4 regions of the Aurantivibrio infirmus genome follow, and region 1 is predicted to be linked to each of the others. Evidence: predicted binding sites of a transcription regulator. Region 1 holds the regulator's gene; each other region holds the start of a gene.
The links. Region 1 encodes sigma-54, which starts transcription at its own class of promoters, with help from an activator protein. Its sites were predicted from a motif close to TGGCACANNNNTTGCNNT; they were not measured.
Positions count from the first base shown of each region.

Region 1 (3,250 bases):
GCTCAATGCATGTTCAGAGCTGGGCATAAACATTGCTTGTCAAAATTGCCCCTTCCAGGTAGCCTGTCTACACTAAAGATTCAGTGCAAATAACACCGCTTTGTTTGGCTATCTTAATCGAAGGTGAAATATTCCAAGTTTGTCAGGATTTCAAATTGGAATATGTAAGGCCCTCGTCCATTCCTAGCCTCTCAAGCAAAACCCTTAATTAAACTCTTTAGATAACTAAAGTACACGTATCACCCAGAAGTAGAGTTGTTGGATGTCAAACCGAAGAACCAAACCTAGTACATCTCAAGCAAGGAAAGCACGCCTCCACCTGGCAGAATCGAAAAGTCGCCTGCTAATCTTATGAAACAATCGCTGCAACTAAAACTCGGCCATCAGCTCACGATGACCCCCCAACTGCAACAGGCCATTCGGCTGTTACAGTTATCGACTTTAGATCTACAGCAAGAAATTCAAGATGCCCTCGACTCCAATCCAATGCTGGAAATCGAAGAAAATGAGGGTAGCGAGCAAAACGAATCTCGCAACGAAAAAGACCGTAATAATAACGATCAAAATACCACGAATAGCGATGACTTCTCATCGGACAACAATCAACAGCAAGATACTTCGAGTACCGATCTAAACGATGCAAGCTGGGAAGAGAATCTCCCGAATGACTTGCCGGTTGACACCAGTTGGGACGATATTTACCAGCCTTCGAGCTCCACCCCCTCCTCGTCGATGCCGGATAATGATGATTTTGATTTCGACTCTCGCCGTACAGTCACAGAATCGCTTATTGATCACCTCACCTGGCAGCTCAACCTCACTCCCATGTCAGAGCGGGATAATTTTATTGCTCTAGCACTAATCGATGCAATAGAGCCCAGCGGCCTATTATCTACGACCGTTGCCGACATCTATTTGGGGCTACATGACACCCTTGAAGAGCTTGAAGAAGACGAAGTCGTCGCCGTTTTGCACCGCATCCAACAATTTGATCCTCCGGGAGTCGGTGGTCAGAATCTAAGCGAATGCCTCTTAATACAATTAAAACAACTATCACCAGACACAGAACACCTCTCAGCTGCAAAACTGGTGGTACAAGAATACTTAGAATTATTGGGGACTCGTGATTACAAACAGATCATGAGAAAGTCCAAGCTTAAAGAGCATGAACTACGTGATGCAATCCTTCTGATACAAAGTTTAAACCCAAGACCAGGCGACCTAATCAATGCGGGCGAAACTGAATACATTGTGCCCGATGTTTATGTCAGCAAAGAAGATGACCGATGGACAGTACGTCTAAACCCCGAAATTGCACCAAAAATTCGAATCAGTCCGGAATATTCATCGCTTATCAAACGCGCAGACTCCAGTAGTGACAACACCTTTTTACGAGACAACCTGCAAGAAGCACGCTGGTTTTTGAAAAGCCTACAGAGTCGAAACGAAACCTTATTAAAAGTAGCAACCTGTATCGTTGAGAAGCAGCGCGGATTTTTAGATTATGGTGCAGAAGCGATGAAACCCCTGGTACTACACGATGTCGCAGAAACGGTGGGCATGCATGAATCGACGATTTCTCGGGTGACTACGCAAAAGTATATGCATACCCCTCAGGGGATTTTCGAATTAAAATATTTTTTCTCAAGCCATGTGAGCACCGACACAGGCGGTGAATGTTCAAGTACGGCAATCCGCGCTATCATTAAAAAACTGGTTGCGGCGGAGAACCCTAAAAAACCTCTCAGTGACAGCAAAATTGCCGAGCTATTATCTGAACAAGGAATCCAAGTTGCGCGCCGCACCATTGCAAAATACCGTGAATCACTCTCAATCCCCGCATCTAATGAACGAAAAAGGCTTGTCTGATCTTTATCAAAGCAGAATGAAAAATTTTCTGATAGCCTGTGCCAAATGTGTTCTAAAAGCGATCCAAAAAGTGATCAAATTGCCCTTGTTTTTTATCAAAGTATTTTTCAACGGCTGATAGCAGCCTATCATCACCTAGGAGCCACTCTATGCAAATTAACACCAGCGGTCATCACCTAGATCTCACTCCCGCTATAAAGAACTATGTAGACACCAAGTTGCAAAAACTTGAACGACACCACGACCGAATCACCAACGTCAACGTTATCTTGTCCGTTGACAAGCTAGAACAAAAGGCAGAAGCAACCATTCACGCAAGCGGCAAGGAATTTTTTGCTAACGCTAATTCAGAAGACCTTTACGCAGCAATTGATTTGTTATCAGACAAACTGGATCGGCAACTTATTAAACATAAAGAAAAATTAAACAGTCATCGTTAATATTTTTACACTACAATCCCCTGAATCACTAACCACTTTTGAGCGACTTATAGTCGCTCTCAATTTAAATGCCCTACACTTATGCCTGCACCCATGGATATCAAATCTCTTCTTTCGCCGTCACGTACTCTATGTGGCTTATCCGAAGCGAGCAAAAAACGTGTCTTAGAACATGTCGCTAAAGTCATTGCTCAGGATTACCCCGCTCTCAATCCAGATGAACTTTTCCAGCAGTTGATATCAAGAGAGCGCTTAGGTTCAACAGGCATTGGCCAGGGGATCGCTATACCTCATTGCCGTATCTCCAACTGCCCCAACACCATTGCAGCACTAATAAAACTCGACAAACCGGTAGATTTTGGGTCTATTGACGATGCGCCTGTCGATATAGTTTTCGCGCTAGTCGTTCCCGACGAGGCCCACGAACAACACCTCCAAACACTCGCATCTTTGGCTGAAGTTTTTAAAATCAACGAAAATATTGAACACGTACGCAAGGCCAATACCGAACAAGAACTCTATGACACAGCAGTAAGCCTATTCGACAAATAGATAGCGGACTATAAATCAACCAAAGCGCTCAACCACCAAAAGTAAGCCCCCTAAGCAAAAACGAACAAAAAACCCGACTCTACCTTCGGGCTTTATGTTTTTTTCCTGTTACAAGCGACTATACCCACTAATCTCTACACTTCGGATTATTTAACAAGCTATACTTAGGCCAATTTGGGACTCAGCTCGTTTCATCGCTTCTACGTTTCGAACAAACGCCCCAACCACGCAACTCAAATACAGCCGTGAAAAATACAATGAGACTCGTCGTAATAAGTGGCCATTCCGGTTCCGGTAAAAGTACCGCCCTACATGTTCTTGAAGACGCAGGATTTTCTTGTGTCGATAATTTACCCGCTAGTTTATTGCCGCAACTCGTGCAGCACATC
Region 1 covers NZ_BAAFSK010000007.1:93,871-97,120, reverse strand. The annotation lists gene ACYUCY_RS15690 (RNA polymerase factor sigma-54) at 352-1,869, shown strand; gene hpf (ribosome hibernation-promoting factor, HPF/YfiA family) at 2,019-2,309, shown strand; gene ACYUCY_RS15680 (PTS sugar transporter subunit IIA) at 2,403-2,861, shown strand; gene rapZ (RNase adapter RapZ) at 3,119-3,250, shown strand, end outside.

Region 2 (3,250 bases), on a different contig from region 1:
AGTGGCTATAACACCAACGTCTTTGCTCTGAGCTTCCGCGCATTCGCGGGTACACCCTGAGACACCCATCTTTAATTTATGCGGCGAACGTAAACCGCGATAACGTTCTTCTAAATTAACCGCCGCACCAACGCTGTCTTGAACGCCGTAACGACACCAGGTACTGCCGACGCAGGACTTTACGGTACGCAATGCTTTACCGTAGGCATGTCCGGTTTCAAATCCGGCATCCACTAATTTTTTCCAAATTTTTGGCAACTCATGCATTTGCGCACCGAACAAATCGATACGTTGCCCACCGGTCACCTTGGTATAAAGATTGAATTCTTTTGCCACTTCGCCAAGAACAATTAATTTGTCAGGCGTTATTTCCCCACCCGGTACCCGAGGAACCACTGAATAAGTACCGTCTTTTTGCATATTGGCTAGAAAAATATCGTTGGTATCTTGTAGGCCTGCGTGCTCGTCTTTGAGAACGTACTCATTCCAAAATGAAGCTAGAATAGAGCCCACTGCAGGTTTACATATTTCACAGCCACGTCCTTTGCCGTGACTTTCTAATAATTCTGGAAAAGATTTAATCTTTTTAATGCGAACGATATCCGCAAGCTCTTGTCGTGAATGCGGAAAGTGTTCACAGATATCGTTTGAAACCTCGACTCCCAATTTCAGTAATTCGCCGTCAAGTACTTGCTTAACCAAGGCCGTACAACCACCACAACTAGTTGAGGCTAAAGTCTCGGCCTTGATATCACCCATAGTGACGGCGCCATTTTGTACGGCGCAACAAATATCACCTTTAGAGACATCGTTACAGGAACAAATCTGTGCAGTATCAGGAAGAGAATCAACACCCATTGTCGGCGCTGCACCATCAAGGCTTGGTAAAATAAATGCCTCTGGATTTTCGGGCAACTCAATACCGTTTAAGACCAACTGTAATAAATTTCCGTAAGCCTCGGCATCACCCACTAATACGGCACCCAATAAAAGTTTCTTATCTGCAGAAACGATCATGCGCTTATACACTTGACCCACTTCGTCGTGGTAAATGTATGATTGGCATCCTGGCGTTTTTGCATGAGCATCACCAATACTCGCCACATCAACGCCTAACAATTTAAGCTTGGTGCTCATGTCTGCGCCGGTAAACACTTCGTCGCCACCACAAATATGAGAAGCGGCAACTTTCGCCATTTGATAACCCGGTGCTACCAAACCGTATATTCTTCCGCCCCACAAGGCGCACTCACCAACCGCATAAATATTTTCGTCGGAGGTTTGGCAATTGTTGTTAACAACTATCCCACCTCGCTCACCGATCTCAATATCAAAGTCTCTTGCCAATTGATCATCAGGACGAATACCTGCGGAAAACAAAATCATATCGGTTTCTAAAAAAGAACCGTCGGAGAAATTCATCCGATAGCGACATTCTTCACCGGCAACAATTTCTTGGGTATTTTTTTCGGTATGCACTTCAACATCGAGGGCTTCAATTTTTGAACGTAGTAGATGACCGCCGCCCTCATCAAGCTGTACCGCCATCAATCGCGGAGCAAATTCAACGACATGGGTTTTTAATCCGAGATGCTTTAAAGCGTTAGCCGCTTCTAATCCCAACAAACCACCACCAACTACAACGCCAACCTTGCTTTCTTTCGCGGAAGCAGTGATCGCTTCAAGATCCTCAATGGTTCTATAGACCAAACAATGATCTTGATCTTTACCAGGAATGGGAGGAACAAAGGGAAATGAGCCTGTCGCCAATACCAAACGATCATAGGATTCACTACGACCTGATTGTGTGGTGACTACTTTTTTTGCTTTATCAATAGCGACAACCTTATCGTCCAATACAAATTGCACACCATTGTCGTTATAAAAATTCTCATCAGTTAAGGCGAGGTCCGCAGCGCTTGCACCGCTAAAATAACTACTTAACTGTACTCGGTCGTACGCTAGTCTCGGCTCACCAGAAAACACTAATAACTCATAGTCTTCTTTCTTAGGCGATTGAACCAAACTTTCGACAAATTTGTGGCCAACCATGCCGTTGCCCACTACTAAAATTCGTTCTTTACTCATGAACTAAAAACCTCAAATACTAAGCTCTTAAATGTTTTAAGCTGTTGGCGTAAACCGCCGTTTTGACAGCAAGCGTGCAAACCACGACTTAATATCAACCCAACAGACTGCAGACCCACCTTCCAGATCTACTCTCTCTATATTTTCTAAATTAGACTGAAATATTTATAGCTATCCACTTAGCAAGGATGATGCCACAAGCATGCACCAGAATATTCTCTTTTATTTTCAATAAGATACAAGGTTTCACCACGATTTTGGGGCACTTTTGGTGCGCATGCTACATTGCATGACGCACTGTTGTGCGGCTGCTGTGCCTAAGCCTGGTGCAAAAAAACGTATCCGCGCAATTATCCCTATATAAGTGCTTTCGAGCCGACAGTACCTTTTCGCAAGCTTTCATTGGTACAATGGCCGACATCTCGTCACCAGGAACTCTTCAAAGAATCCGCTGACTCAGTATGGCCATGGTGGCCTGTATGCTAAGAACCATGTCCGTATTTTCCTAAAACCAAAGACTAACGGCGCTCATTTCATGCCCCTAATTGATCCTTTCCAACGCGTCGTCGACTATCTGCGTATTTCAGTAACGGATCGCTGTGATTTTCGCTGCGTTTATTGCATGACGGAAGAAATGAGCTTTCTCCCTCGCTCACAATTGCTGACTTTGGAAGAATTAGCAGAAGTCGCAACAGCTTTTGTTGAACTCGGCGCAAAAAAAATTCGCATTACTGGCGGCGAGCCCTTAGTACGTCGCAATGTCATTTCTTTATTTGACCAAATCGGCAAACTCAAAGAGTTGGAAGAATTAACACTCACTACGAATGGTTCGCAATTGGTTTCCAAAGCGCAGGAGTTACGCGACGCCGGTGTTAAGCGAATTAATATCAGCCTAGATAGCCTGCAAGAAGATCGTTTTCGCGCACTTACTCGCGTTGGTGATCTAAAACAAGTACTCGCTGGCATTGAAGCGGCAAAGAGAGCTAGCTTTGAAAAAATAAAATTAAATAGCGTCATTTTGAAAAATAGAAATGCAGATGAAGTTGTTGACCTAGTTCGCTTTGCAGTCGATAACGAACTAGATATTAGCTTTATTGAAGAGATGCCCCTCGGCGCTATTACCGATCACATTCGTGGCGAAGAGTTTTGTAGCAGCCAGGAT
Region 2 covers NZ_BAAFSK010000005.1:252,983-256,232, reverse strand. The annotation lists gene nirB (nitrite reductase large subunit NirB) at 1-2,088, opposite strand, end outside; gene moaA (GTP 3',8-cyclase MoaA) at 2,624-3,250, shown strand, end outside.
Region 2: a site for sigma-54 is predicted at 2,268-2,285, ahead of nirB (nitrite reductase large subunit NirB). Genes of this name have one in related genera too.

Region 3 (3,250 bases), on a different contig from region 1:
TTATTTTCAGTTTCTTTTTCATCCAAAAAACAGATAAAAACTAGCTAACATTTAGCTGACCCTTTGTTTATAAGAGCATAATTAAGTTTTTAGTAATTGCGGACCACGGGATATTTTTTTCTGAACTATCTCCGTTGTTTCTTGTAAACTCTACCAAGCAGCCGGCGCTAAAGCTCGCGGCAATGCCTTTGGGGCTACATAAGCTTTCTGCTAAGTAGTTCTTTATGCGTCGTTTACCCGCTTTTATGCCAATCATATTTTTTTCTATGTCCGCAGATAACTCGTCAATCTTGTCCGTTTGTTTACCAAGTAACAATCGATTCAGCATTGCTCTTTGCCTCTTAATTTTTTCAATCGTGTTAATGTTTTGTTGTGTTGTAAGCATGTTCCAATGCGTAGAGCGTTCTGTTAAAACCAACTTTTTTCGTTAAACTCATAATGTTGGCCCATAATCCAAAAAACAAGAAGGTCTGCATTACTACGACTAAAGCCAAGCTCAGAAAGATTGGGAGTCCTAGCTTGACCAATGTAAAACCAATAAGAAGATTTACACCAATCCACATCACCACCAAAGCGAGAGCGAAACAGATAGTCAATAGAAGAACAAAATACAAACTTCTTAATGACAGCTTCCATTCAAGCATTGCAAGTTTAAATACTGAGCTTAACTGTTGCTGATATCTTACGAGTAAATTCGTTACCTCATCTAAAAAACTAAAATCCTGATCGGTATCGTCAGATTCGGCTTTGTCAATGTAGAGGAATTGATCGGGGATGGGGTACGGTTGTTTAGAATCGATCATAAAAATTGTCCTATATAAAATACGAAGTATTGGCCATGTGGAACAGTTATGACCAATACTTATCGGCCTAAATAGAGCCTATTTTGGCTAGATACAATAGGCTCACTATTTTCGTCGCAACATTGCAGTTATCAATACACCGGCAGTGAACGCAATCCCAGCGGCAGCTAAAGGGTTCTTCTTTGCCATCGTTTTGGCCTTCGAAAAAGACGTAAGAGCTTGTTTCTGCAACTTGTCCTTATTCTTTGTCAGAGAGTCAGTAGAGCTTGCTGCTACCTCACGAATCGATTTTTCCGACGCTGCGGCTTTCAGTGCAACCTTATCCACGGCCTCGTGAGCGACAGCGGCCGCTTTGGCTGACCATTTAATGGAATCTTCAAGTTCCTGTTCTGCTTTCTTTGAGTTAGTTGAAGTAGACATAATTTCTCCCTGTTGGTTTATAGAAATTCTAAGTTAAACTTTTCGCAATATAATAAATAATATTTTGCTACTAAATATATCAAAGCAAGCGCTGTGCCAAGCGTTGGTACACAATATACGAACTAAGCTAAAGAACACGTCTTCCGGGGTGCACGGTGGAAATTATGAAATTTATATTTTTATCGTTTTCTCCACACTTACTATATATAAATGGTTAAGTGAGTAGAAAATGCAAGTTATACGTAAAATTTACACGATGAACCAATAGTTAAAGGAGGCGGTATTCAACAATATAAAACAGAAGATAAGATTTAATTTGGCTGTAACGAAAAATTGAGGATTTAAAGAAATCGATATAAATTGAGGCTAAAAAGGTATGGAAATAGTACCGACCGTTGTGAAAAAATTTCAACATATTCCCAATCTCGCAATATTTTTTCGAAAATTCATTCTCCCCTAAATACCGTTAAGCCCGCACCGCACTAAGCTTTGATGGATGTTTTTAGTACTTGGCATGCAAATCGCATTATCTCCAATGAAAGTTTAGAAATACCAACGCTAAAATTTCATCTTTTAGCTAAATTTTATAAGGACCGGAGGAATTGTTATGTTGAGTTGGGCAATTGCATTTTTAGTCATTGCGTTAATCGCAGCTGTGTTGGGATTTGGTGGTATTGCCGGCACTGCGGCGGGTATTGCGAAAATATTGTTTTTAGTTTTCTTGATTTTATTTGTAGTGGCAATGGTGGCTAGAGCGCTAAAAGGTAAACCGCCATTATAGGATGCCGCTAACGTTCATTTTCTAGTGAACATCTTGTTAACCAAGAACGCAAATAGATTTAATAACTGATTAGAGAAGATCTTATAAATAAAAAAATTTAGGAGAATAGCATGAAAAATTTACTTATATTTTTAACGCTTATATTTATGGGTGCGGGTATCGTGGCATGTGAGAAAGATGGCCCAGCTGAAAGAGCGGGTGAGAAAATTGATGAGGTAACGACGGATGTCGGCAATGCAGTGGAAGATGCCTGTGAAGACGTAAAAGAATCGGCAGGCGCTGAAAACTCTAATTGCTAAATTTTAAACTAAATGATTCAGTAATTAGATGTTTAGCCATAGCACTAAAAAAGCACGCTAAGCGTGCTTTTTTAGTGTCAGTATAGGATTTGATTGCCAATAACGAGCGTATGCTAAATGTGAAAAATATTTCAATCGGATTTTTCGTACTTTTCAAGTTTGTTATAAAGCGTTTTAACGCTAATTCCAAGTTGGTCGGCAGTTTCCGATTTATTACCATCGTTATGAGACAGCGTTTTCATAATTACGCCCTTTTCGACTTCCTCCAGAGGTATTCCATGTGGCAAAGTCTCACGTAGTTCTTGGTTGGCCGAAAGGTTGGTGGCAACTTCTTCGATAATCAAATGCTCGTTGGTAATTACATCATCGGCAAGAATGTAAGCTCTTTCAATGGCATGCTTCAATTCACGGACGTTCCCCGGCCATTCATGGTTCTCAATAATACTGATGGTATCTTTACTTATTGTTTTAGCTAATTGCTCTTCAGTATTTCGATAGGCGAGAAAGTGTTTAGCCAAACCCACAATATCACCATCGCGATCCCGTAATGGTGGGACACAAATTGGAAAGTGAGCTAAACGGAAATACAGGTCTTCTCGGAATAACTCGTCTTGTATTGCTTCGGAGGGATCTCTATTGGTCGCTGATACGACTCTAACGTTTGCAATTTTCGTTTGGTCGCTACCTACGGGTTTAAATTCACCTGTTTCAAGTACTCGTAATAACTTGACCTGATGATCAATTGGCATCTCTGTGACTTCATCTAAAAACAAAGTTCCGCCTTCTGCTTGTTCAAAAACTCCAGCGCGATCTTTGTTAGCTCCAGTAAAAGCACCTTTTACATGGCCAAATAACTCGCTTTCTATCAGTTCTGGGCTCAAGGCTCCGCAGTTTATCGCGACAAAAGGTTGATTTGAGGAAGGGCTAGTTAAATGAATTGTATTCGC
Region 3 covers NZ_BAAFSK010000002.1:398,923-402,172, forward strand. The annotation lists gene ACYUCY_RS05485 (sodium/proline symporter) at 1-48, shown strand, start outside; gene ACYUCY_RS05490 (hypothetical protein) at 68-328, opposite strand; gene ACYUCY_RS05495 (hypothetical protein) at 360-803, opposite strand; gene ACYUCY_RS05500 (hypothetical protein) at 909-1,223, opposite strand; gene ACYUCY_RS05505 (DUF1328 domain-containing protein) at 1,831-2,004, shown strand; gene ACYUCY_RS05510 (hypothetical protein) at 2,115-2,303, shown strand; gene ACYUCY_RS05515 (sigma-54 interaction domain-containing protein) at 2,435-3,250, opposite strand, start outside.
Region 3: a site for sigma-54 is predicted at 1,734-1,751, ahead of ACYUCY_RS05505 (DUF1328 domain-containing protein). Genes of this name have one in related genera too.

Region 4 (3,250 bases), on a different contig from region 1:
GTACAGGCGATCGCCGTTATCACTAACGATAAAAAAACCGCCGCCGCCAACCGCTAAATCTAACTGGTTCTCGGTAAAATTTAGATTTCCTTGACCAAATTGCTGTGAAACAGATTGCAGTTGTACACCACTGCCAACTGAATTTGATCCTCCTCCCAACAAGCTAGTGGCATAAACATCACCGAATTCCGCACGAGACTCCTTGAACCCGGCAGTACTCGCATTCGCAATATTATTTCCCGTCACTCGCAAATCACTGTTTGCGGCACGAATTCCACTGAGGGCTGTATTAAATGGCATGATGTTCTCCTGAACTATTACTACAAAAAATTAATTAAATTGTTTTACATCGCTCAAATTTACCGCGCCGATACCGGCAAGGTTGAGTACTATGTTTCCGTTCGCTTCAACAGTAACGCTATTTACGTTTGCACTTACTGCTGTATCTAGCTCTTCTAGTTTTCCATCTTGCGTCGCAGTAATTTCGAAACGATATTTACCCGGCCCAAACGCTGTACTAGAACCCCCAGTACTGGGAATAATTTTTCCATCAACCTCAAGATTCAGGCCATCCCATCGCAAAGCTACATCGCCTGCAGTTTGAAAACCGACAGGGAATTGTTGAAGAAGCTCGCCAGATTCACCGTAAACATTAACGGAAAGATCCGCAGTCGATGCCGGTAATGCAGCGGTAGCGGAAACTAATTGTCCATCTAACAAAAAACCCGTATCGCCAGGAACTGTTACCGCGCTACCCACTAAAGATGAAGCTTGGAGCGCTCGGTTAGAAGTGAAATTATTCGCGAAGCTGTCAAAGTTTTCGTTCAATCGCTCTAAACCTTCAACAGAACTGAACTGAGCCAATTGCGCTATAAATTCTCCATTTTCCTGTGGACTCAATGGGTCTTGGTTGCTTAGCTGGGTGATCATCAATTCCAAAAAAGCGGTTTGCCCAAGTTCATTGTCCTTTGGCAACGTCTCTTGCTTGCGGCGTATGTCTAAGTCACTGATTGCCGAACTTACTGCGCTGACATCGTTCATAATGTAAATTCCAAAAATTATTTAAATCTACGTATTAACTTTATTGATCCGAAAAAATTTACTATTGGCCTAAAGTAAGGGCTTTTTGTAGCATTTCTTTCGCAGAATTCATTACTTCTACATTCATTTGAAAAGAACGTGAAGCAGAAATCATATTTGTCATTTCTTCCACTACATCAACGTTGGGATACATGACATAACCTTCTTCATCCGCGAGAGGATGGTGCGGCTCATAGCGCTTTTGTAAAGGCGCGTCACTCTCAACTATTCCCAACACACTGACGCCAACGCCTGCTTTCCGATCGTTGCTGTCGTCGTCGTTACCGAACTCCATCGCAGTTCTTTGAACTGCTGCGAAAACCGGATGTCGACCGCGATAGACTTCATCGATACTGGATGCTGCAGACTGTGCATTGGCAATATTGCTTGCAGTCGTATTGATGCGAATGTTTTGCGCGGTCATCGCGGAACCTGCAATATCAAATACCGAATTAATGCCCATCGTTATTCTCCACGGATCGCACTGTTAATGCCTTTAAATTTGCTATTTAGAAAAGTAAAACTCGCTTGATAAGCCAGCGTGTTTTCCATAAATTCAGCATGCTCGACATGCTCATCGACCGTATTGCCATCTATAGATGTTTGCATGGGTACACGAAATAATGATTCAAATTCGCCGCCCTCGTTAAAGCCCATTACGTCGCTTAAGGTATGATGGCGATTATTGGTCGTCTGTAAATTTAACTTACCCTCTATCGAGCTATCCTGTTGTGCCGTTCTTAGGGCTTGTCGAAAATCAATATCTCTGGCTTTAAAGTTCGGCGTATCGCTATTCGCGAGATTGTTCGCGATCAGCTCAGCTCTCGCTGTGCGAACATGCAGGGCTTGTTCGTGAATACCCAATGCTTGATTAAAATTTATAGCCACGTTGTTACCTTGAATTCGATTGACTTTATCGAGATTTTGCAAGGCTTGTGCCAAAACAGGATGGTTCGCTATCTCTTTGTTTATTAATGTTTTTTTTATTTTATTTGTAACAGCAGACAACAAACAATTGAACGAAGAGCGAAAGCGGCAATTGCTTGCCGCTATTCCGGCAAAAAATTATCCCGCAACAGACAAAAAGGTCAACGACAGTTCGATCCGTTGAAGAATTATTTATAGGTGGTTATTTATAAGGAGCTATTTAGATAACAATGCTGATAGAGGTTAACAGCAGATTGGAGAGGTGCTCATTTTTTCTGAAAAATCACTCCCGGATTGGTTTGCAACATATTGAAATATTTTTCAGACTCGTTGATTCCTTCAGAGGACCCTAATACAAGACAACCAGAATCCCGCAAGCTGGAACTTATGCGCCGCAAAATTAATTGTTTTAATTGTGGTGTAAAGTAGATCAATACATTTCGACAAAAAATAATGTCAAACTTGCCTAACAATGAAAAGTCATTCAGTAGGTTAAATTGTCTAAACTCTATTCGTGAGCGAAGAGCAGAATCTATTCGCCATCGATTTGCAGACTCTTGTTCAAAAAATCGGTATTTTCTTTTCTCATCCAATCCACGTGTCATTGAAAATTTGTCATAAACGCCGACCTTAGCGTAATCGATCATTTTACTCGACAAATCAGTCGCCAATATCCTTACCGGCATTATTTGCATTTGTTTATTATCTTTTGCCTCACTCATCCACTCACTAGCGATCATGCTAATAGAATAAGGCTCCTGGCCAGAAGAGCAAGCCATAGACCAGATTCGAATTTCTTGATGACTCGATCGACTAGACGCCAATTTCGGCAAAATAATTTTTTTAAGATATTCGTAGGGATACTGATCTCGAAACCAAAACGTTTCATTGGTGGCCATAAGATCAGCGACTTCTTGGCGCAAACTCGTAACTTTCCCTGACGACAGGTGTTTGAGCAGCTGTCCGAAAGTACGAAGTTCGTACTTCAAGAGTAGGGGTTTTAGTTTTGTTTTTACCAGATAATATTTGTTTTCAGCGATACTTATACCGAAATTTTCTTGCAAAAAATCACATACAGCACAAATTTCAATATCGTTGTGCAGTTCCTCCCCGTGAATCTCAGTGTTATTTTGCAATCGCTACTTCCTTACAAACTAAGCGTTGTTTTTGCCCGACTCGTTACAAGCGTCTATTCGTTCCTGCAAACATTTAGCAATATCATCTGGATAAAACTTCGCGACAA
Region 4 covers NZ_BAAFSK010000004.1:146,319-149,568, forward strand. The annotation lists gene ACYUCY_RS10085 (flagellar hook-basal body complex protein) at 1-300, opposite strand, end outside; gene ACYUCY_RS10090 (flagellar hook assembly protein FlgD) at 331-1,041, opposite strand; gene flgC (flagellar basal body rod protein FlgC) at 1,103-1,543, opposite strand; gene flgB (flagellar basal body rod protein FlgB) at 1,546-1,968, opposite strand; gene ACYUCY_RS10105 (CheR family methyltransferase) at 2,274-3,143, opposite strand; gene ACYUCY_RS10110 (chemotaxis protein CheV) at 3,162-3,250, opposite strand, start outside.
Region 4: a site for sigma-54 is predicted at 2,004-2,021, ahead of flgB (flagellar basal body rod protein FlgB). Genes of this name have one in related genera too.